2 regions of the Marinobacter sp. E2 genome follow, and region 1 is predicted to be linked to the other one. Evidence: predicted binding sites of a transcription regulator. Region 1 holds the regulator's gene; the other holds the start of a gene.
The links. The regulator LexA, encoded in region 1, represses DNA repair genes until DNA is damaged. The targets are predictions, from matches to a motif close to CTGTNTNNNNANACAG.
Positions count from the first base shown of each region.

Region 1 (11,405 bases):
CATTTCCGGGAGCCGGGTGCCATTCCACATCGAGCCCTATGCCCAGCTGGAGGTGGCGCCGGATCTTACCATCCGATTCCGGGACGGCACCCTGATGGTGTCCGGGGAAATTGCAGTGCCCAGGGGGAACATCGAGATCAAGGGGTTGCCTGCGCAGGCCGTGTCGGTATCTGAAGATGAGGTGATTGTCGGGGTTGAGCGGGAGGAGCCCCTCGTTACCAACCTCAATATGGACGTGCGGGTGATTGTCGGTGAGGATGAGGTAAGCTTCAGCGCCTTTGGTGTAACCGGGGATCTGGAAGGGGCGCTGCGAATTGGCGACAACATGGACACACGCGGTACGTTGCAGCTGGTCAACGGTCAGTACGAGGCCTATGGCCAGGAGCTGGAGCTGAGACAGGCGCGGCTGCTATTTGTTGGCAATCTGACGCAACCCTATCTGGACATCGAGGCGGTTCGAAAGGTGGGCACGGTGGTCGCCGGTATACGATTGAGCGGCCCCGTCCAGTCGCCGGAGACAACGGTCTTTTCCAACCCGGACATGCCGCAGACCGATGCCCTGTCCTACGTGATTCTGGGTCGTGCTCCGCAAAGCCGCGGCGACGAGGGACAGATGAGTCGTGCAGCCCTGTCACTGGGACTGACGCAGGCCAACAAGGTGACCGGCCAGATCGGCGAGGAGTTCGGTATCCGCCAGTTGACCCTCGAAGCGGAGGGTACGGGTGAACAGACATCTGTAGTGGCCAGTGGTTACCTGACCGATGAACTGAGCGTTCGCTACGGCGTCGGAATATTCGAGCCTATCACCACCGTGGCTCTGCGTTACGACCTGGGGCGGTACTTCTATCTCGAAGCCGCCAGTGGTCTGGCGGCTTCACTGGACATTTTCTACACGCGGGATTTCTGATCGCACGCCGGCTCCGGGGGTCACTCCAGCTCGAAGGTGGCGCTTACCGACGCCTCGATTTCCCGCTCGCCCACGCTTGAAATGCTGTCCGAGGCGGACTTTGCCTCCGCCATCATCATGGGAGCGGGGCGATGTCCGCCGTTGATGTTTATGGTTACGACCTCGCCGCATCCCTGGTCGAGCTGCTTCGCCACGAATTGGCAGCGGGCCCTGGCATCGGCAATGGCCCGCGCCAGCGCCTCCTGTTCCAGTCCGGTCTCGTTGGAGTGGAAGAACTGGTGTGGCCCCAGATGGTAGTCCAGGCCGATGGCCTGGGCTTCCTGGAGCAGGGGATTGAGCAGGGTGAGGTCGTTGATGCTGAAGCTGATGGTCTGGGAGGCAACCGCACGCGTCTCGGGCTCCTTGCTTCGGTCTGTCGGTGGCAGGGTGCGGGTATAGAGATTAACGGTTGCATCGCTGTAGTCTTCAAGACGGTCCCGGTAGTCGGCAATGCCCTCACGCCACTGCGACATGAGGCTGGCGACCCTTTCGGTGGCCTTCTGGGGCAGGGCATGCTCGGCGCTGGCGGTAAACTGCAGCCGGGCACTGTCGGGCTCATAGCGGACCCGGCCCTCGCCCGTGAGTGTGACCTCTCCAGCTACCGCCAATGCCGGCGCCAACAGGACAAGGCTGACGCCGAGGCGCCGTTTGAGTTTCTGTAGATACATGGTGTGCCTCCTATGGGCGCGAATCTGCGCGTCGATTGTCAGATGTCGCCGGTATCCGGATCCAGCCGGGCCAGTTTCAGTTTGCGGGCGGCCGCCACGAACTGGGCAAAGATGCGCCGGTGTCCGCCGTGGTACAACAGGTATTCCGGGTGCCACTGCACACCCATGAGCCACTGCCCCCGGGTGTTTTCGAAGGCCTGGACGAACAGATCGTTGTCCAGTGCCGTCACCCGGAGGTCACGGCCAAGCCGCTTGATGGCCTGGCTGTGAATCCGGTTGGCACCGATAACCGGCGAATCCATGGCCTGCTCCAGGCGGCTGGCGGTGACCACGCGAACGGTTTGCAGTGGCAACAGCAGGGGCCGGTGACGGGTGTTCACTCGCAGCGGCGTGACGTTCTGGCACAGGGATCCGCCCCGGAACACATTGATAAACTGGGCCCCGCGGCAGATGCCGAGCACTGGAATGCCGGTGGCTTCTGCGCCTTCCAGAAGCGCCTGGTCGGTGGCATCCCGTTTCCTGTCATAGCGGGCGCTCACCTGCGGTTGCTGTCCGAAGCGTTCCGGATGCACATGGGTGCCACCAGAGAGGACCAGACCGTCCAGCAGGGTCACGTCGACACGGGCGCCGGGCCTTATGTAATAGGTGCGCGCGCCCTGTAGACGAAGCCCCAGGCCGATAAGCCGGTGAGCCAGGCTTTTTCGTGTGGGACCGCTGATGCCAATGGTCAGGCCGGGTACGTCCGGCTCTTCTGCCAACCTTCGTTCAGACATAGCCCTTCTTGCTCAGCCAGTCCTCGATGGTTTCCCGCCAGCTGTGGGTCAGGTTGTGGAGACTCAGTTTCCGGCGCTCCCGGAACAGGGCCCGCAACTCAGCGAGGTCGTCGGCGCGGTTGGCCAGTTGTTCAAGCACTACCCAGTCGTTCCACACGGTGGAAAAGTGCCAGTCGGGGTTGTTGATGTCGCAGTCGGGCAAGCGGTAGTGGAGCGTGGGCCGGCTTTTGATGCGCGGGTCCTGAACGTGCTGTTCGAGGCGATCGCTGTCGAGGTGCGCAAACAGGGGCAGCAGATCAAGGGCGCGGTTCCGGGTTGGATTGTATTCCAGGTAGTCGTCAATCAGTTGCGACAGATCCGGATGATAGTCGTCTTCCATCAGCAGCTCGGTGTAGCGGGTATGCCATGGCTCGATGTAGGTGGTGAACTTGCGACTGACATCCAGCTGATGTCGATGTTTCAACCAGTCGTAGAGCCCGGCAAATGCCTGGAAGTACCTAACCAGGGTAGCTGGCTGCAGGTCCGGCAGTTCGGGGTTCAGCTGCAGACCGAACGCGAAGTAGATGGCTTCCCGGCTGCCCAGGGCCCCGGCCTCCCTCAGGTTGTCCATCAGGGATTCGATCACGCCGAGATTGGCAAACGGGATCGGTGGGCTGACGATCTCAAGGGGCACGATCCGTTCTGCGGCGGCATCGATCACATCCATCGCCTGGCCACCGAACTCGCGCAGGGATTCGGGAAGTCGTTCATCGGTCAGATCCAGATCCTTGATGGGATCCGAGTCCAGCTCAACGGTAAATTCACCCAGCCCGGTTTCAATGGTGGTCACATAACGTGATCTGAGATCGGGAATGCCCTTCAGGAGCTTTGCCGACAACGCGACCAGATCGTCATAGCCAAGGCCCGACAGTTCAATTTCTACGCCAACCTTTCGGTCGTCTCCCTCCCGTGTCTTCAGAATATCCGGCATCCTGCAGGCTCTGGACTGTGTCATGGTACTCCCTGGTGTGAGTTGGCGTTGGTTCACCATAACACACACCCGCGAACACCACCGTTAAGCGCGGGCAAGAAATTGGACGGATCGGCTTTACACTGGATAAAACACTGTATATAGTCTGATTACTGTATAAAAAAACAGGGCCTGGAAAAGGCTCGTAAAGACATTGAAACAGCGGTCAAGACAGAACTCAGGCCCTCAGCCAGCGGAGTAGGTCAATGAAGCTCACAGCAAGACAGTCACAGGTACTGGACATCATCCGCCGATACGTTGATGAAACCGGTTACCCGCCTACCCGCGCCGAAATTGCGTCGGAACTGGGCTTCCGGTCGGCCAACGCGGCAGAGGAACATCTGAGAGCGCTGGCCCGCAAGGGCGCCATCGAGATGGTGCCCGGGGCAAGTCGCGGTATCCGACTGCCGGAAGCGGAAGCGGATCTGGGGTTGCCGGTGATCGGGCAGGTGGCAGCCGGTAGTCCGATCCTGGCCCAGGAGCACATAGAAGACCACTGCACACTGCAGCCTGAGTTTTTCTCGCCATCCGCCGATTACCTGCTCAGGGTGCGTGGCATGAGCATGAAGGATATCGGGATTCTTGACGGAGATCTGTTGGCGGTGCACAGCACCCAGGATGTCCACAACGGCCAGATCGTGGTTGCCCGGGTAGGTGACGAAGTCACCGTGAAACGCTTTCGACGCGAGGGCTCCAAGGTTTACCTGATTGCCGAGAACGAGGAATTTGCGCCGATTGAGGTGGACCTGGCCGAACAGGAACTGTTCATCGAAGGGCTTGGTGTAGGTGTTATCCGTCGCTCCGATCTGCACTGATCGGCCCAGACAACGGCAGAACCATTTGAATAACGGGTGAATTATGGAACAACTCAGCTTCAACCAGAATCTCGCTTACCAGCCGAATGCCCTGTCCGGTTCCATGTCGGCGAATGTCACGCGCGAGCGACGCACGGTTATCCGTGCCCGGCGGAACCCGGAGCCGGAGGGTGTCACCGGTTCCCAGGCCCCCGGTAACGTGACCGAGATCATCCTGCCGCAGGGTCAGGTGGAGAATTTCCAGTTGCTGTTGCCCATGCTCACCCAGCTGAACCAGGAGAAGCGCTGGCTGGCCTGGATCGATCCTCCCCAGGCGCTCGTCAGCAAGTGGCAGAAAATGCACGGAATCGTGGCTGGCGAGCTGCTGGTGCTCCGCTCAACGCCGGAATATCCGGCCCAGGAGCTGGCAGAGAGAGCCCTGAGCGCGGGCACCTGCCATGCTGTCGTAATGTGGACGGGCAAGCTCGGCAGGGCTGCGCTCGAATCACTGCAGCAGGCATCGGCCAAGGGCAACAGCCACGGCGTTGTGCTCAGGCAGCGTTGAGCCTTAGTGGAGGGTGTAGGAAGGCTGGGCGTCTTCCACGGCATCCAGCTCATCATCCTCCCAGTCAATATCGTGGGTGACGTTGCCAACCGCCTCAATGCCAGCGGCGATCATGGCCTTGGCAACCGACATATCCCGATCTTCCATCATTTCGCGGGCTTCCGCAGAGAAAGAGATCTTCACCAGCGGCGCACTCTCATCGTCAATGCGGCGCAGCGCGTAATCGCCATTGCTGAGTTGAACAATTTCAAAAAACGACGGTGACATTCATTAAGCCTTTACGTTGTTGAATTCGTGGTATCCGGGGCAGGTCTGGCTCTACCACTCGCTATGTTGCTCTTCCAGCTCATTGGCGAACTGTTTGATAGCGGCGAGGGTTTCGAGCAGTGCCGATACTGAGCGATCAGGGCCAGTCTCGGCGGAGATGGCAATGATGTTTTCGGCACTGACCGTTTTCCGCGTGGCCGGCGGCCGCCCCTGCGACGTTTCCAGCTGATCCAGGTGGTTCCACCAGCTTCCGGCGGTTTGCTCCAGCTCCCGCAAGCGTATGACCTCGCTGGACTCCTTCCCGATCAATGTGCCTAACGCTCCGAGCGTATCTGGTTGTCCTGATTTGTCCTGATACAACCTGGCAATCATCACCAACAGAAGTTGGCGGCCCCTGAGCATTAGCTCGATGGCGCCTTGTAGAGCCGCCTCGCGCTGCAGGGCCTGTTCCGTGCCGGCAGCGCCGGCGCCAGCCTCAGCTGCGCGTTCAATCTGCCGAAGCAAGGTGCCGGCCAGAAACAGTTTTTGAGAAACGAGTGAATGCCATTGAGAGGCCATGGGATACCTGCGCGATCAGACGCGGATGAACTCCGGAAAAGTTGACCCGGCAGTATACCATTTTTGTCGGCAGATTTCGCCCTTGCCCTGAATTCTGCATGAGCGCTGCCACGATGGGGGCACGCGAGTTGCGTGTTTCACAATAAAATACAAACGATCACTTGAAACGGGCGTTTGAATTTGGCAAAAAGGGCCACCAGCGTGCGTCGGGAACAGCGGTCGCAGCGAACCAACAGCATGAATTTCTGGAGGCCAGAGGGATGCGGAGTCACGTTCTAGCGGGTGTTGCAGTATTTTGTATGGGTTTTTCAGGGCAAGTCCTGTCGAAAGTGGCAGCCGCTGAAGCCGAACGACTGGGCGGAGACCTTACCCCGGTCGGAGCCGAGCGGGCCGGCAATGACGCAGGTACCATTCCTGAATGGACCGGAGGACTTGCGACACCTCCAAAGGCCTGGCGCCCGGGGCAGGTGGAAGTGGATCCCTACCCGGAAGACGATGCCCTGTTCGTGATCACGGCTGGCAACCTCGACCTGTACCGGGACAAGCTCACAGACGGCCACATCGCCATGCTCGAGAGGTACGGGCCCGAGTTTTTCATGCCGGTGTATCAGACTCGCCGCAGTGCCGCGTTTCCCGAGCATGTCTATGACAAATTCCGGGAAAACGCTGTCACAGCCGAACTGCTGGACAACGGTAATGGGGTGCGCGACACCATTATGACCAGCCCGTTCCCGATTCCATCCAACGGACTGGAAGCAATCTGGAACCATATCCTGCGTTATCGTGGTGAGGCCATCTCTCTGCGCAGTGCCTCGGCAACCCCGCAGGTCGACGGTTCTTTCAATCCGGTCGTGAATGATTACGACTATTTCTTCGCGTACAGCCAGAAAGGCGCCGAACTGGCCGAGATCGACAACAAGATCTTTTACCTGAAAACCGATACGGTATCGCCATCCGCCCTCGCGGGCACCATCACCCTGGTGCACGAAACTCTGGATCAGGTGCGTTCGCCCCGCCTCGCTTGGCGTTACGATTCCGGATCCCGGCGACTCCGCCGGTCACCCAACCTGGCCTATGAGACCGACCTGCCCAATTCGTCCTCCCTGCGCTCGGTTGACCAGAAGGACATGTACAACGGGGCGCCGAACCAGTACGACTGGGAGCTCAAAGGCAAGCGCGAGGTCTACGTGCCTTACAACGCCTACCGGCTGCACAACCCGAAAGTCCGCGCCGAAGACGTGATTGGCGCGGGTCACATCAATCAGGAACTGACCCGCTATGAGTTGCATCGGGTGTGGGTGGTTGAAGCCAAGCGCCGCACCGGGATCAGCCACATCTACGACCGTAGGGTGTTCTATATTGATGAGGACAGCTGGCAGATTCTGGCGTCTGAAGAGTACGATGAGCAGGGGAACCTCTGGCGGGTGTCCGAGGCTCATAACATCAGCTATTACAGTGAGCCGGTGTTCTGGACTACCATGGAGATGACCTACGACCTCAAGGCTGGGCGTTACTACATCGACGGACTGGACAACGGATTTCCGGCGTACAACTTCAAGCCGGGTTACCGTGGCAATGAGTTCACCGCTTCAGCGGCCCGTCGAGCCGCCCGCCGCTGATACTCCGGGAGAAAGGCATGGCAGACCCACAAGCGCATCTGGCGCGACTCGATGAACTGATGGCGAAACTGGGCCGGGCGCTCGCGGATCAGGACTGGGATGCCATGGCCCGTCTCAATGAACAGGTTAAGCCTGCGGTGGCGCCACTGATGGCCTGCCTGGAGGCGGGAGAGATTGAAGCCGAGCCGGTGAGACTCCGGCTCGAGGAACTGCAGCAGTTTATTGACGCGGCCGATCAGTCGGCCCGTGCGGCGCGTCAGGAGGCCGAGGACGGACTCAAAGGCGTCAACCGCAATCGCAGCGCCGCACGGGCCTACCAGAAGGTTTCGTCTAACCCGTCAAAATAGCGTCATAAAATTGACTCGGCCGGTCTTACAGTCTTAAATACCGCACAAATCCCCCAAGAGTTTGGTTTTAATGTCTAAAAATAACAAAGTGCTGGTGCTGAGCGAGGACGAGTCAAGACGTCGGGACCTGGTCACCATTCTTGAGTTCATTGGTGAGGAGCAGATTCTCGCAGGCGACGAAGCCAGAGCGCTTTTGGGCAGTGGTGACGACGACAGTCTGGCGGATATTTCAGTGGCCGTGGTGAACGGCGAGGACGCCGGTGCCCTGGAGAACATCTCACTGGTTTGCCGGGCCGCCGAAGGTATTCCGCTGCTGGTTACAGGTGACCCAAGCCTCAAGGGTCTGCCTGAAGAGATGGGATCCCGGATCATCTCCCGCATGGAATGGCCACTGAACTACACCAAATTTGTGGATTCCCTCTACCGCGCCCAGATCTACCGGGACCAGTTCAGCCGCTCCCGGGAGCGCGGGCAGCAGCGTGGTTTGCAATTGTTTCGCAGTCTTGTCGGGACCAGCCGAAAAGTTCAGCAAGTTCGCCAGTTGATGGAGCAGGTGGCGGACAAAGACGTCAGCGTGCTGATCACCGGCGAATCCGGTACCGGCAAAGAGGTGGTTGCCCGGAACCTGCACTATCACTCCTCCCGCCGCGACAAGCCGTTTGTTCCGGTCAACTGCGGTGCTATTCCTGCCGAATTGCTGGAGAGCGAGCTGTTCGGCCACGAAAAAGGTGCGTTTACCGGTGCAATTACCGCACGGGTTGGCCGGTTCGAGCTGGCCGAGGGAGGCACCCTGTTTCTTGACGAAATCGGTGATATGCCACTCAACATGCAGGTCAAGATCCTGCGGGTTCTGCAGGAGCGCACCTTCGAGCGGGTTGGCAGTAACCGTACCCAGTCGGCTGACGTACGGGTTATTGCGGCCACCCACAAAAATCTCGAGGACATGATCGGCGCCGGTGATTTCCGTGAAGACCTTTACTACCGGCTTAATGTGTTTCCGATTGAAATGCCGGCGTTGCGGGATCGTGTGGAAGACATTCCCCTGTTGATCAACGAGCTGATCTCCCGGATGGAAAAGGAAAAACGCGGCTCACTGAGGATGAATTCGGCGGCCATCATGAGCCTGTGTCGGCACGACTGGCCGGGCAACGTTCGCGAACTGGCCAACCTGGTGGAGCGGCTGGCCATTATGCATCCGTATGGCGTGATCGGAGTCCAGGAACTGCCGAAAAAGTTTCGCTATGTGGATGACTACGATGAGAACCGCCCCGTGGAGGACACCGGCATGCCCTCCGGAATTCCCGGGCTGGTGGGGCTCGATGCGCCGGCCTTGCTGCCGGTCAATGGCATCGATCTCAAGGACTATCTCTCCAATCTGGAAAAACAGCTGATCCAGCAGGCGCTGGACGAGGCGGGTGGTGTGGTCGCAAGGGCCGCCGAGAAGCTGCGTATCCGCCGGACCACCCTGGTGGAGAAGGTCCGGAAGTACGGACTCCGTGAAGAGGAATCCGAACAGCCTTGAGCTCTTTTAGATAGCCCTGGGTGACATTGGAGCGGCGTCAAAGGATCGTAAATCCTGGCGTCGCGCCACCTTCATACCGACGTAAAACCGTCAATAATGACCTCTCTCTTTTCCTTTCCTTCTGAAATATAAAGAAAAAACCAAGTTGGCACGGTGCTGGCTTATTAACCTGCAAACGAAGTATCCGAACACAGGGTCCGCTGAACCAGGGCCGATCGGGGAGTCAGGTTATGAGTCAGGCACAGTTTCTTTTGCAGTCCCGCGTTGGCGAGCAGGTTGGTGAGCAGCAGGCCAATGCCGCGGCGGATGTGAACGACAAGGTCACCGCGTTGTTCCCTCAACAGGACGACGAGGCGGTCGATTCCGCCCTGGAACTGTTCAACCGGATGTCCCGCCAGATCACCGACTCCTACCGCACCCTGGAATCCCGGGTAAACCAGCTCTCCGGCGAGCTCAATCAGGAATCCCGGCAGCGCCAGCAAGAGCTGGAAGAAAAGGAACAGCTGGCCGACCGGCTCTCGACCCTGCTCAAGGCCCTGCCGGCCGGTGTGGTGGTTCTGGACAGCCAGGGGGTGGTAACCCAGACCAATCCGGCGGCCATCGCCCTGCTCGGAGAGCCGCTCGACGGCGCTCGCTGGATTGACGTGATCCATCGCTGCTTTGCGCCCCGGCGCGACGATGGTCACGAGGTGTCCCTGAAAGACGGTCGCCGGGTCAGTATCGAGATCCGGACCATGGAGAACCAGCCCGGCCAGTTGATCCTGCTGACCGATCTGACAGAAACCCGTCATCTCCAGGCACAGCTGGCTCATGCCCAGCGTCTCTCGGCGATGGGCAAGATGGTGGCCTCTCTGGCCCACCAGATTCGTACCCCGCTGTCAGCCGCCATTCTCTATGGCGGTCACCTGAGCGAAGAAGACCTGGATGAGGAGATGCGCCAGCGCTGTGCCTCACGTCTGATGTCGCGATTGACCCATCTGGAGCAACAGGTAAGGGACATGCTGATTTTCGCCCGCGGCGAGACCCGGCTGGCGGAAGAGCTGTCTGCGGATCGCTTGGTTCATGCGTTGGCGTCGGCGGTGGAAGGGCTGCGACCGGCCGCTGGAGCCTCCGTGAGCCTGGACAACGCGCTGAGCGGTGATTGCCGTTTGATGTGCAACCGTGACGCGCTCGTCGGCGCGTGTACCAATCTGGTCAATAACAGTCTGGAGGCGGGTGCTACCCGGGTGTCACTGCAAACCCTGGTGGATGCCGGTGAACTGGTGGTCCGGGTCATCGATAATGGCCCGGGCTTTGCGCCGGAGGACTCCGACCGCCTTATGGAAGCCTTTTACACCACCAAGTCCCACGGAACCGGTCTCGGTCTTGCGGTTGTGCAGGCCGTGATCAAGGCCCACCAGGGCCGTTTTTCCATCGAATCGCCAGAGCAGGGGGGCGCTGTTGCCACCCTGCGTTTACCGTTACTGCGCAACAGAGATTGATCGGAGGTACCCATGGCCAAGGCCCAGATACTCATCGTTGAGGATGATCGTGACCTGCGGGAAGCGCTGGTGACGACCCTTGAGTTGGCAAAATTCCGCGTTCGCGAGGCGTCCAACGCCAGTGAAGCGCTGGCCCGACTGGCCGAGTCGCCGGTGGACATGGTGGTGAGCGATGTCAACATGCCCGGGTTGTCCGGGCACGAGTTGCTGGCAGAGGTGCAGCGCCTGTACCCGGGCCTGCCGATGATGCTGATTACCGCCTATGGCCAGATCAGCGACGCGGTATCGGCCATGCAGGCGGGAGCGATCGATTATCTGGTCAAGCCCTTCGAGCCCCGGTTCCTGGTCGATGCCGTCAGCAAGGTAGTGGGTGGCGGAACCCGGAAGGCTGGTGATGAGCCGGTGGCAGAAGATCCGATCAGCAAGCGAATGTTCCAGTTGGCGGCAAAGGTGGCTGCCAGCGATTCGACGGTGATGATTTCCGGCGAAAGCGGTACCGGTAAGGAAGTGCTGGCACGGTATATCCACCAGCAGTCCCCCCGGGCCGATCAGCCGTTCGTAGCCATTAACTGCGCAGCAATACCTGAGAACATGCTGGAGGCCATCCTCTTTGGCCACGAAAAAGGCGCCTTTACCGGAGCGGTGTCTTCGTCTCCGGGCAAGTTTGAGCAGGCCAACGGCGGCACGATTCTGCTGGACGAGATATCGGAAATGGACCTGGGACTCCAGTCCAAGCTGCTGCGGGTGCTGCAGGAGCGGGAAGTCGAGCGGGTGGGTGGTCGCAAGACCATCAGCCTGGATGTGCGGGTTGTGGCGACCACGAACCGGGATCTGGCGGATTACGTGCGCGAGGGCA
Region 1 covers NZ_CM146911.1:2,519,775-2,531,179, reverse strand. The annotation lists gene AC0J1C_RS11540 (translocation/assembly module TamB domain-containing protein) at 1-907, shown strand, start outside; gene AC0J1C_RS11535 (SIMPL domain-containing protein) at 928-1,614, opposite strand; gene AC0J1C_RS11530 (gamma-glutamyl-gamma-aminobutyrate hydrolase family protein) at 1,653-2,387, opposite strand; gene AC0J1C_RS11525 (amidoligase family protein) at 2,380-3,381, opposite strand; gene lexA (transcriptional repressor LexA) at 3,603-4,211, shown strand; gene AC0J1C_RS11515 (cell division inhibitor SulA) at 4,255-4,755, shown strand; gene AC0J1C_RS11510 (hypothetical protein) at 4,759-5,022, opposite strand; gene AC0J1C_RS11505 (DUF6586 family protein) at 5,074-5,580, opposite strand; gene AC0J1C_RS11500 (DUF1329 domain-containing protein) at 5,841-7,199, shown strand; gene AC0J1C_RS11495 (SOS cell division inhibitor) at 7,217-7,546, shown strand; gene AC0J1C_RS11490 (sigma-54 dependent transcriptional regulator) at 7,617-9,068, shown strand; gene AC0J1C_RS11485 (PAS domain-containing sensor histidine kinase) at 9,299-10,549, shown strand; gene AC0J1C_RS11480 (sigma-54-dependent transcriptional regulator) at 10,562-11,405, shown strand, end outside.

Region 2 (11,405 bases), 1.3 Mb from region 1:
TGCTGCAGAAAGGCCACGAGGCCGAAACCCGTGCCTTCAGTGCCGAGCAGATCCATGAGCTGTTCATGGAAAAGATCGTGACTCAGTTTGACCTTGCCATCTGCGAAACCGTAACCAAGACTCGCAGCCTGATTTTCCAGAACGCCACCGAGGCCATGAACAGCGTTCTGTCGAACTATGAACGGGCCAGGACGGCGGCCGGCCGCGAGGGTCGGTTTTTCATGCGGGTGATCGACAGCAAGCAGATTTTTGCCGGCCAGGGCCTCCTGGCGGCGCACACACTCCGTCTGATTGACCAGAAGCTGACCAAGAATGCGCTGCGGCACGAGGTGGAGGCCTTCACTGACAAGATCTACACCTGCGTGATTCCACGGGATCTGCACTACATTCGCGAGCGGGCCCGCCGCCGCGGCGACAAGAGTGTGTCGGCGCTGGTCGCGTTTCTTGGCAAGGCCCTGAATATTACCCCGGTCATCTTCGGTCAGGGGGCAGAGGGTCAGCCCGTTGCCAAAACCCGGAGCTTCGATGTGGCGGTGGAGAAGGTGATGAATTACGCCGCCGCACGGGTGGAAGCGGGTCTCCTGACCCCCTACGTGAGTCTTTCCTGCGGGCTGACCTGGACCGAAATTGAGGACCTTCCGGGGCTGAACCGCCTGCGCGATGCCTGCGAGCGTAACGGTGTTGAGCTGCTGCTTTCCCAGATGGGCATTACCAGCAGTATCTACGTGGGCCCCGGCAGCCTGTGCCTGGCCCTGGCCGCCGAGCCCCACAGCTTCAGCGACTTCCAGTAGCCTCTTCAAGACCTTCTCTCTGGCCGGATCGGGGGCTGACTGGCCCCCGTGCATCCCTTCGCCTGTAGTTTTGGCAAACCCGCCGGGCCTTCGTTCGTGTTAGCCTCCGGCCATCGGTTTTCACTTTAACCACAGGACATCTGACACCATGACCAAAGGCACAACGGATCTCGCCGACCAGTTGCTGGAGCAGCACGTAAAGCACGAGCTGGCCTTGCTGAAGGGTGCCAAACTGCGCAAGTTCCTCAAGCAGGAGCTGGAGGAACTCTGGCAACAGGCCGGTACGCTGACCCTTAACCGCGTGACCTCCGAGGATCAGGTGATGGGCGTGATTCACCGGATCGTGATGAACATGGAACTGGACGCCGGTATTCCTGAGCTGGCGGCGGAAATGGCGACAGAAGTGCTGAATGCGGATGTGCAGTCGACGACCACCCTGGGCGAGATCATTTCCCGCGATCAGGCCACCGGCTTCCTGGAAGAGGCCCTCGAGTTGCGCCAGCAGCGGGAGCGGGTGATCAGCGAGATCATGTCTCATCCTGTGTATCAGGAACTGGTCGCCAATGTGGTGTACCACGGGCTGGTGAATTACCTGTACGAGGACAACCTGATCACCAAATCGGTGCCGGGCGTGGGTTCGATGATGAAATTCGGCAAGCGCATGGCCAACAGGGCGGTGCCGGGCCTGGACGAAACCTTCGAGCGTCGCCTCAAGGCCTGGCTGTCCGACAGCCTGCCGGGCCTGATCAGCCGGAGTGAGCAGTTTCTCCACAAGGCGTTGTCGGATGACGAGCTTCGGGACAGCGTGATGGCTGCCTGGGTGGCTGTGGAGGATCGCACCATTGCCGAGCTCCAGGAAGGGCTGGGCGATGTGGAGCTGCAGGAGTTTGTGGTGCTGGGCTACGAGTTCTGGCTGCAGTTCCGCAAAACCCCTTACTTCGAGGGCTGTGCCCGGGCGGTGGTCGCGCATCTGTTCGAGAAGTACGGTGACCGGCCCGTGGTTGACCTGCTGGGCGACGTTGGTGTGAGCCAGGAGGTGATCATGGCCGAAATCGACGCCTACGCAATTCCGGTTATAGACGTGTTGCGGGAAGAGGGCTATGTTGAAGCCCTGATCCGCCGACGACTGACACCGTTCTACAAGTCTGCCGCGGCAAAGAAGATTCTCCAGCAGGGGGCCTGATCAGGTCGCGGCCTCCTGTTGTGCTTTGAGGAGGCAGTGCCATGATCTCCGATCTGTTCTGGGCCTATCTGGTCGCCATTACCCTGCTTACCATTACGCCGGGAGTCGATACGCTCCTGGTGATGCGCAATACCGGTCGGGGTGGTTTGCGGGATGGCTGCGCGACCAGTGTCGGCATCTGCAGCGGCCTGTTCATTCACGCTACACTCTCTGCCCTCGGCATCTCCCTGTTGCTGGTGGAAACGGCCTGGGCCTTTACCGCCCTGAAGTGGGCCGGTGCCCTCTATCTGATCTGGCTGGGTATTGGTTCGCTGCGCCAGGCGTTTCGCCGGAGCCGGGCGGCTCCTGACAGTGCGACCGCAGACGTGCCCGCGTCAATCGCTCTAAGGCATGTTGGCGTGGCGGTGTCGTTTCGGGAGGGCGTACTCTCCAACGTTCTGAATCCCAAAACCGCGTTGTTCTATATGGCGCTGCTGCCGCAGTTTATTGATCCTGCCGGAAATGCCTTCCAGCAATCGCTGCTGCTGGCCGGGGTGCACTTCCTGCTGGCGATGGTGTGGCAATGTGGCCTGGCGTGGGTGGTGGTCACCTTCCGCAGCCTGGGGGTTAACGCCCGGCTGAAAAAGCTGCTCAACGGCCTGACCGGTGGATTCTTCGTTGCCATGGGTGCCAAGCTAGCCAGCAGCTGAGAACAGGCGAGCGCGGCCGGGCGCCGTAACTGCTCAAAGAAAAAGGGAAGCCGAGGCTTCCCTTTTCCGTTCCGGTGCTTTTTTCGTTCCAGCGCCGGCGTGTTACTTCTCCAGGTACTGGAGCTTGTTCGGCTTGCCGTCCCATTCCTCGGCATCCGGCAGCGGGTCTTTCTTCTCGGTGATGTTCGGCCACTTGGCGGCCAGCTCGGCATTGAGCTCCACAAACTGGACCTGGTCGGCAGGCAGCTCGTCCTCGGAGAAAATGGCCTCGGCCGGGCACTCGGGCTCGCACAGGGCGCAGTCGATACACTCGTCCGGATCAATTACCAGGAAGTTCGGTCCTTCGTAGAAACAATCTACCGGGCAGACTTCCACGCAGTCTGTGTATTTGCACTTGATGCAGTTATCAGTAACGATAAACGCCATAGTCAGATCCCTGGTCCAGTGGTCGGTCAATCTCATCAGGAGCGCCGTACGGAGCCCCACCGTTATATTTTAGTGCGCGATATTGTAGGGAGGGACCCTCACAGCCGCAAGCGTTGCCCTGCTATAACCTTATTACCCAGATCAACTCGCTGCTATTTTTTCAGTAACTCTTTCAATTCGTACAGCCGGTTCATGGCTTCCCGGGGCGTGAGATCATCCACATCCAGCGCTTTCAGTGCCTCTTCCACAGCGCTGGGCTCCAGACTGGCAAACATGTCGCCCTGGTAGACGGGCTCGCTGGCCTTCGGGGCAGCCGGTGCTGGAGCAGGCCGGGTTTTATCCTGACTGCCTGGCGTGGCCGGGCTGGCGCTGCCTTCCAGATGGGACAGCTGTGCCTTGGCATTGCGGATCACGTCCTGGGGCACCCCGGCCAGTTTTGCCACCTGCAGGCCGTAGCTCTGGCTGGCGGGGCCATCGTGCACGTTATGCAGAAATACGATGCTGTCATCGTGCTCGGTGGCTGTCAGGTGCACGTTCACCGCGTGCTGCAGCTCGTCGGCCAGCTGCGTCAGTTCGAAATAATGGGTGGCAAACAGGGTATAACAGCGGATTTCCCGGGCCAGGTGTTCGGCGGTGGCCCAGGCCAGTGACAGGCCATCAAAGGTGCTGGTGCCCCGGCCCACCTCGTCCATCAGCACCAGGCTGTGCTCGGTGGCGTTGTGCAGGATGTTGGCGGTTTCGGTCATTTCCACCATGAAAGTAGAGCGGCCACCGGCAATGTCGTCGGAGGACCCCATGCGGGTGAAGATACGGTCCACCGGGCCGATCACCGCCCGGTTGGCGGGCACGAAGCTGCCGGTGTAGGCGAGCAGTGCGATGAGTGCCGCCTGACGCATGTAGGTGGACTTACCGCCCATGTTGGGGCCGGTGATCACCAGCATGCGCCGCTGGGTGTCCATCAACAGATCGTTGGGCACAAAGGGCTCGTCCAGCAGCTGTTCAACCACCGGATGACGGCCCTCCTCGATATCAAACCCGGGCGATTCGCTGAATTCCGGTGCGGAGAACCGCAGTGAGGTAGCCCGCTCGGCAAAGTTGCTGAGCACATCCAGCTCCGCCAGTGCCTGGGCCGCGTCCTGCAGTGGCGCCAGCTGCTCGGCCACGGTTTCCAGCACCTCGTCGTACAGGCCCTTTTCCCGGGCCAGGGCCCGGCTTTTGGCGCTCAGCGCCTTGTCCTCGAACTCCTTCAGCTCCGGGGTAATAAAGCGCTCGGCGTTTTTCAGGGTCTGGCGGCGAATGTAGTCCGCGGGCGCCTGGGCCGACTGGGCCCGGGTAATTTCAATGTAGTAGCCGTGCACCCGGTTATAGCCCACTTTCAGGGTGCTGATGCCGGTGCGCTCGCGCTCACGGGTCTCCACATCCAACAGGTACTGGCCGGCGTTCTCGCTGATGTTGCGCAACTCATCCAGCTCTTCGTCGAAGCCCTCCCGGATCACGCCGCCCTCGCGAATCACCACCGGTGGATTATCGATGATCGCCCGTTCCAGCAGGTCGGCCAGTTCGGGGTACTCGCCAATGGTGGTGGCCAGCTTGACCACGTGGTGGGAGTTAACCGGCTTCAGGGCTTCCTGCAGCTCCGGCAGGGTCTGGAAGGCGTCGCGCAGGCGCGCCAGGTCCCGTGGACGGGCCGAGCGCAGTGCCACCCGCGCCAGTACCCGTTCAATGTCGCCCACGGCTTTGAGCAGATCGTGCACCGGCTCGTAGTGGAACCCGTCCAGCAGCGCGGAAACCGCCTGCTGGCGCTGGCGCACAATCTCCACGTCACGCAGCGGCCGGTTGAGCCAGCGCCGCAGTTCGCGGCCACCCATGGCGGTGGCGGTGCGGTCCATCACCCAGGCCAGGGTGTACTGGTGGCCGCCCATCAGGTTGGTGTCGATCTCGAGGTTGCGGCGGCTGGCGGCGTCGAGGATGACGGCCTCGTCGCGGCGCTCGCGGGTCAGCTTGCGAATGTGGGGCAGGGCGGTACGCTGGGTTTCCCGGGCGTATTGCAACAGGCAGCCGGCGGCGCAGATGGCCAGGTGCAGGTCTTCACAGCCAAAACCGGTGAGGTCGCGCACCTGGAGCTGCTGGGTAATCACCCGCCGGGCGGTGTCGGATTCAAACAGCCAGGGACCCTGGCGCCGGATGCCGGTGAAGCCCTCCAGGATCTCCTCGAAGGGAAAATCCTCGCTGATCAGGATCTCTGCCGGCCTCAGCCGCTGGAGCTCACCCTGCAGGGCCTCAAGATTCTCCAGTTCAGACACCGCAAACCGACCGCTGGAGATGTCCAGGGAGGCAAAACCGAACTGTTCCCGGTTGTTGAAGATGGCCACGAGCAGGTTGTCGCGGCGGTCTTCGAGGTACGCGTCGTCGCTCAGGGTACCGGGGGTTACAATACGCACCACCTGGCGCTCGACCGGCCCCTTGCTGGTGGCCGGGTCGCCGATCTGCTCGCAGATGGCGATGGATTGACCCGCCCGAACCAGCCGGGCAATGTAACCCTCAGAGGAATGGTAGGGGATACCTGCCATGGGAATGGGGTTGCCGCCGGACTGGCCCCGGGCGGTGAGCGTAATGTCCATGAGTTCGGCCGCTTTCTTGGCGTCCTCGTAGAACAGCTCATAGAAATCGCCCATCCGGTAGAACACCAGTTCATTGGGGTGCTGGCCCTTGATCTTCAGGTACTGCTGCATCATCGGGGTGTGCTTGGAAAGATCGGTCTGAGCTGCTGACATGAACGGGTCCGGTTCGCCTGGCTTTGGGTGAAGGCGTGAATTGTAAGAAAATAACCGCCGCGATGAAACGAAGGAGGTCATTATGCTGGCCAGCGATCAGCAATTGGAAGACGCGGGCAACCGCCTGGGCGACCGGCTACTTGGTACCGGCCGCACGGTAGCCACTGCCGAGAGTTGTACCGGTGGCTGGGTGGCCAAGGTGTTGACGGATCGGGCCGGGTCTTCGGCCTATGTGCTCGGTGGCCTGGTGACCTACAGCAACGAGGCCAAGCAGGCGCTGTTGGGCGTTACAAAGAAATCCCTGGATGAGCACGGCGCGGTCAGCGAGCCCGTGGTGCGAGAGATGGTGGCCGGCGCCCTGGCCGCCACGGGCGCCAGCGTGGCGGTGGCCATCAGTGGCGTGGCCGGCCCTGGCGGAGGCAGTGAGGAGAAGCCGGTGGGCACGGTCTGGTTTGCCTGGGGCAGCAGCCCGGCGAGCACGGTGGCGGTGGTCAGGCATTTCGAGGGCGACCGGGATCGGGTGCGTCGGCAGGCCGTTCTCTTTGCGCTTCAGGGGGTTACCGGCTTTCTGGATGAAGTCTGACCGATTTCACTGCCGCAGGGGTTGGTCTCCTTTTCCGGTTATGTTTTAATACTGTTCAAATATACAGGGATTGCTCAGGTGTTTGTTGTACGGCGTCCCGGTTCACGATTCCGCTGTCAGGTTCCAAAGAGAACTGATGGCCCAGGCGAAAGAGGGTTTGCACTGATGGAAGACAACCGCAAGAAAGCATTGAGCGCAGCACTTGGGCAGATCGAGCGCCAGTTTGGTAAAGGCGCGGTCATGAAAATGGGCGATCAGCCCCGTGAGGCCATTCCTGCGGTGTCCACCGGTTCCCTTGGTCTGGATGTGGCCCTGGGCATTGGCGGGCTTCCCTATGGTCGGATCTGTGAGATCTACGGCCCGGAAAGCTCCGGTAAAACCACACTGACCCTGCAGGTGATTGCCGAGGCCCAGAAGGCAGGCAAAACCTGCGCCTTCGTGGACGCCGAGCATGCGCTTGATCCGGTTTACGCCGAGAAGCTGGGTGTGAATGTTGACGAACTGCTGGTATCCCAGCCGGATACCGGTGAGCAGGCACTGGAAATTGCCGACATGCTGGTTCGCTCGAACGCCGTCGATGTCATCATCGTCGACTCGGTGGCGGCCCTGACCCCGAAAGCGGAGATCGAAGGCGAAATGGGCGACAGCCACGTTGGCCTGCAGGCGCGACTGATGTCCCAGGCCCTGCGGAAGCTGACCGGTAACGTCAAGCACGCCAACTGCCTGATGATCTTCATCAACCAGATCCGCATGAAGATCGGCGTGATGTTCGGCAGCCCGGAAACCACCACCGGCGGCAACGCCCTGAAGTTCTACTCCTCCGTACGTCTCGATATCCGCCGCATTGGCTCGGTGAAGGAAGGCGACGAAGTGGTCGGCAACGAGACCCGGGTCAAGGTGGTCAAGAACAAGGTATCACCGCCGTTCAAGCAGGCAGAATTCCAGATTATGTACGGCAAGGGCATCTACCACATGGCCGAGGTGCTCGACATGGGCGTCAAGGAAGGCTTTGTAGACAAGTCCGGCGCCTGGTACGCCTACAACGGTGACAAGATCGGCCAGGGCAAGGCCAACGCCTGCAAGTTCCTCGAAGAGAACCTCGACATCGCCAACGAGATCGAAGCCAAGGTTCGTGACAAGCTGATGCCCAAGCCGACCGCCAAGAAAGAGGCGGAAGAGGCGCCGGCGGAAGCCAACGGCGAGCTGCTCTAACATTTCCCGGCGGGCAGGCGGTGCGGTGGCAGGGTGAGAGTCCACGCGTGCTGCCCATCGCTGGCCCCGCGCCGGCTATCTCTGTCGCCTCTGTTCACCGAGAACAGAGGCGCTTCAAGCGCCTTTCGGAAATGCCCCGGCTCGGCGCCGATGTCTTCTTCCAATCGCCTGAGATAGTCTGCACCTCCGGCTTGTGCAAGCTGATTCCTAATCCATTGTCGATGTTGCAGTCGACGGACAAAATTCCGGAATGATCTGAAGTGGATCTGGCGCATGGGTTCTTCCTCCCTGTTGCTGTTTGTCCATACTAGGCTCATGGCTTGCCCGGGTATCGAGTCAGATCCGCGGTTTCATTCCGGTACAGATTGCCGGGATTGTAGGTCTGTACTGCTCGAAATTTGACCACCTGTGCTCTTCGGGCCGGTGGCGGCCCGTCAACGGCAATTCCGAAACTGGGAACTTGTTATGGAAGCGCAAAAAAAACTGCTGGTGGTTGCCCATGCACCTTCCCCGAACACCCTGAAACTCAGGCAGGCGGTGGTGGACGGCGCTCGCCAGGAAGACATTGAAAATGTTGAGGTGCGGGTTCTGTCACCACTTGAGGCCGGGCCGGAGGATGTGATGGCGTGCGATGCCATTATCCTGGGTACCACCGAGAATCTTGGCTACATGAGTGGGGCGCTCAAGGACTTTTTCGATCGGAGCTATTATCCCTGCCTGGAGAAGACCGAGGCCTTGCCGTTTGCCTGTTACATTCGCGCTGGTCACGATGGCACCGGTACCCGCAGGGCCATCGAGAGCATCACCACCGGGCTGCGCTGGAAGCGAATTCAGGAGCCACTGATTTGCCGCGGCGACTACCGTGATGAGTTTGAGGAGCAGTGCCGGGAGCTGGGGTTGTACGTGGCGGCCAGTCTGGACGCGGGGCTGATCTGAGTTGCCGTTTTAACGCAGCTCAGCTCGCGAAGCGGTTATAGAATCCTTCAATCCGGGACAGGGCGTTATCGACGGTACGGGAATAGCCTTTCGGATCCTGGCAATAGCTGAACTGTACGCTGACCCGGTAGCCGGTCTGGTAGGGCTGACAATCCACGACTCTGGCACCCACCCGCGACTCGCTGATGTATTTGCCGTCGAAGTCCAGGAACAGTCTGGCCCCCCGCTCCACCGGGCGAGGACAGAGAACGGCCATCCCATAACGATTCAGATCCAGGCAGGTTACCGGTGTAGCGTGCTTGCCCCGGCCAAAAAAACCACGTTCACGAAGGCGAACCTTCAGGCAGGAGGCGGGGTAGCGGTCCTTGATTCTGCGGTCGGCGGAATCACTCGTCATACGCGGGCATCCGTTGCGTGCATCGTATTTTTGTTGTCGGGAGACGAAGTGTAGTCAAGGCCCTGCTGGCTGAAAAATGAACGGTCGCAGAAGTGTGAACCACCTAACATATTTCCGGTGGCCGCCAAGGCCGGGCGAAATCTTTTCGGCGAACGCGACAGGGCCGCCTCCAGAAACTACAATGACCGGCCAATGTGTTAACCGCTACAGGAACCAATCTTGAAGTCACTGCCTCTGCATCAGCTCTACAAAGCCTGTGTCCTCAAGGACCTGCCGTTCAAGACCACCCGCCAACTGGAACCCCTGGCCGAAATCGTTGGCCAGAACCGTGCCCAGGAAGCGGTACGTTTTGCCCTGGCGATGCCCCATGGTGGATATAACGTGTATGCAGTGGGCCGGAACGGCCTTGGCAAGCGCACCATGATGCTCCGGTACCTGGAGCACCATGTGGATACGGATCAGCAAAGCCATGACTGGTGCTACGTGGCCAACTTTGAGGAGCCGCGCATTCCCAAGTTGCTGCAGTTGCCCGCGGGCAAGGCGACCGAGCTCAAACAGGACATGGAAAAGCTGATGAGTCGCCTGGTGAAGGTGGTTCCCCAGACCTTCGACAGCGACAGCTTCCTCGAGCGCTCGGAGCAGCTCAAGAACGAGTACGGCAAGAAGCAGGAAGATGAGCTTGAGAAAGTGGCGGCGCAGGCCAAGCGCAAAAAAGTGAGCTTGACTGTGACCACGCCGGGCGGTTACCGGCTGGTGGCCATGAACGGTGATGAACCGCATACCGCCGAGTCCTTCCAGGCGTTGTCCCAGGAGCAGCGGGACAAATTCGAGGATGCCATCAACAAGCTTGAGAAAAAGCTCCGGCAGGCCCTCCGTAAACTGGCCGACTGGGAGCAGGAGTATGCGGAGAAGCAGCAGGCATTGAACCAGGAAACCCTGGAGAGCATCTCTGGCCACCAGATTGACGAGCTGATCGAAAAGTACCGGGATCTGCCTGACGTGGTGACCTACTTCGAGGCAGTCCGGGCCGATATGGTGGAGAACCTGGATATCTTCCTGGATGACAACGAAGAGCAGGCGGCGATTGCCTACGCCTCCCTCGACAAGAAGATGCCGCGGCGTTACCTGGTCAACGTGCTCGTGCACCAGAAAACCAACGAGGTGCCGGTGGTGGTGGAAGACAACCCCACCTACCACAACCTGTTTGGCTATGTGGAAAACGTTACCTACAAGGGTACGGTGTTCACTGATTTCTCCCTGATACGCCCCGGCAGCCTGCATAGGGCCAATGGCGGCTATCTGCTGATGGATGCCATCAAGGTGCTGGAGCAACCCTTCGTCTGGGACGGCTTGAAGCGGGCTCTGCGTTCCCGATCCATACAGATCAACTCCCTGGAGCGGGAAATGACCCTGTCCGGCACGATTTCCATCGAACCGGAATCGGTGCCGCTGGATGTCAAGATTGTTCTTTTTGGCGATCGTGAAACCTGGATGCTGCTGCAGGAATACGATTCCGAATTCGCCGAGCTGTTCCGGGTAACGGCCGATTTTGAAAATGAAATGTACCGGTCCGACGACAGCCAGCTGTTGTACGCCAAGTTCATTGCCAGCCTGGTGAGCGAGAAAAAACTGCTGCACTGTTCCAACAAGGCAGTGGCAAGGGTCATCGAGCACAGCGCGCGTATGGCGGAGCACCAGGATAGGCTCTCGTTGCATGCGGCAGATATTGCCAACCTGCTTCGGGAGTCGGATTTCTGGGCGAGACAGGCCGGCGCAAAACTGATCCAGGATGTTCACGTGGAGCGGGCACTGGAGAGTGCCCGGTACCGTAGCAGCCGTATTCGCGACCAGTTCTATAACTCCATCCGTGATGGCTCGACGCTCGTATCTACCACTGGGAAGACCATCGGGCAGGTCAACGCGCTGTCTGTGTTGTCTACCGGTGGCTTTGAATTCGGCTTGTCCAACCGGGTGACGGCCACCTGCTATTATGGAGATGGCGCGGTGATGGATATCGAGCGGGATGTGAAGCTCGGCGGCAACCTGCATTCCAAGGGGGTGATGATCCTCAGCTCCTGGTTGTCTTCGCATTTTGCGGTGACGGACCCCATGCATCTCTCGGCCAGCCTGACCTTCGAGCAGAATTATGGTGAGGTGGATGGTGACAGCGCCTCACTGGCAGAGCTGTGTGCGCTGATTTCCGCCCTCTCGGGCGTGCCTGTGCGACAGGATCTGGCGATTACCGGCTCGGTGAACCAGTTTGGTGAGGTTCAGCCCATCGGTGGCGTGAACGAGAAGGTAGAGGGCTTTTTCACCACCTGTCAGCTCAAGGGTGGGTTGTCCGGCACGCAGGGCGTGATTGTCCCGACCACAAACGTGCAGAACCTGATGCTCGACAGCGAGGTTGTTCAGGC
Region 2 covers NZ_CM146911.1:1,262,660-1,274,064, forward strand. The annotation lists gene AC0J1C_RS05790 (DegV family protein) at 1-791, shown strand, start outside; gene AC0J1C_RS05795 (hypothetical protein) at 940-1,974, shown strand; gene AC0J1C_RS05800 (LysE family translocator) at 2,016-2,663, shown strand; gene fdxA (ferredoxin FdxA) at 2,766-3,089, opposite strand; gene mutS (DNA mismatch repair protein MutS) at 3,242-5,863, opposite strand; gene pncC (nicotinamide-nucleotide amidase) at 5,946-6,446, shown strand; gene recA (recombinase RecA) at 6,612-7,658, shown strand; gene AC0J1C_RS05825 (flavodoxin family protein) at 8,124-8,594, shown strand; gene AC0J1C_RS05830 (PilZ domain-containing protein) at 8,614-8,991, opposite strand; gene AC0J1C_RS05835 (AAA family ATPase) at 9,211-11,405, shown strand, end outside.
Region 2: the regulator LexA is predicted to act here: its motif matches at 6,498-6,513, upstream of recA (recombinase RecA).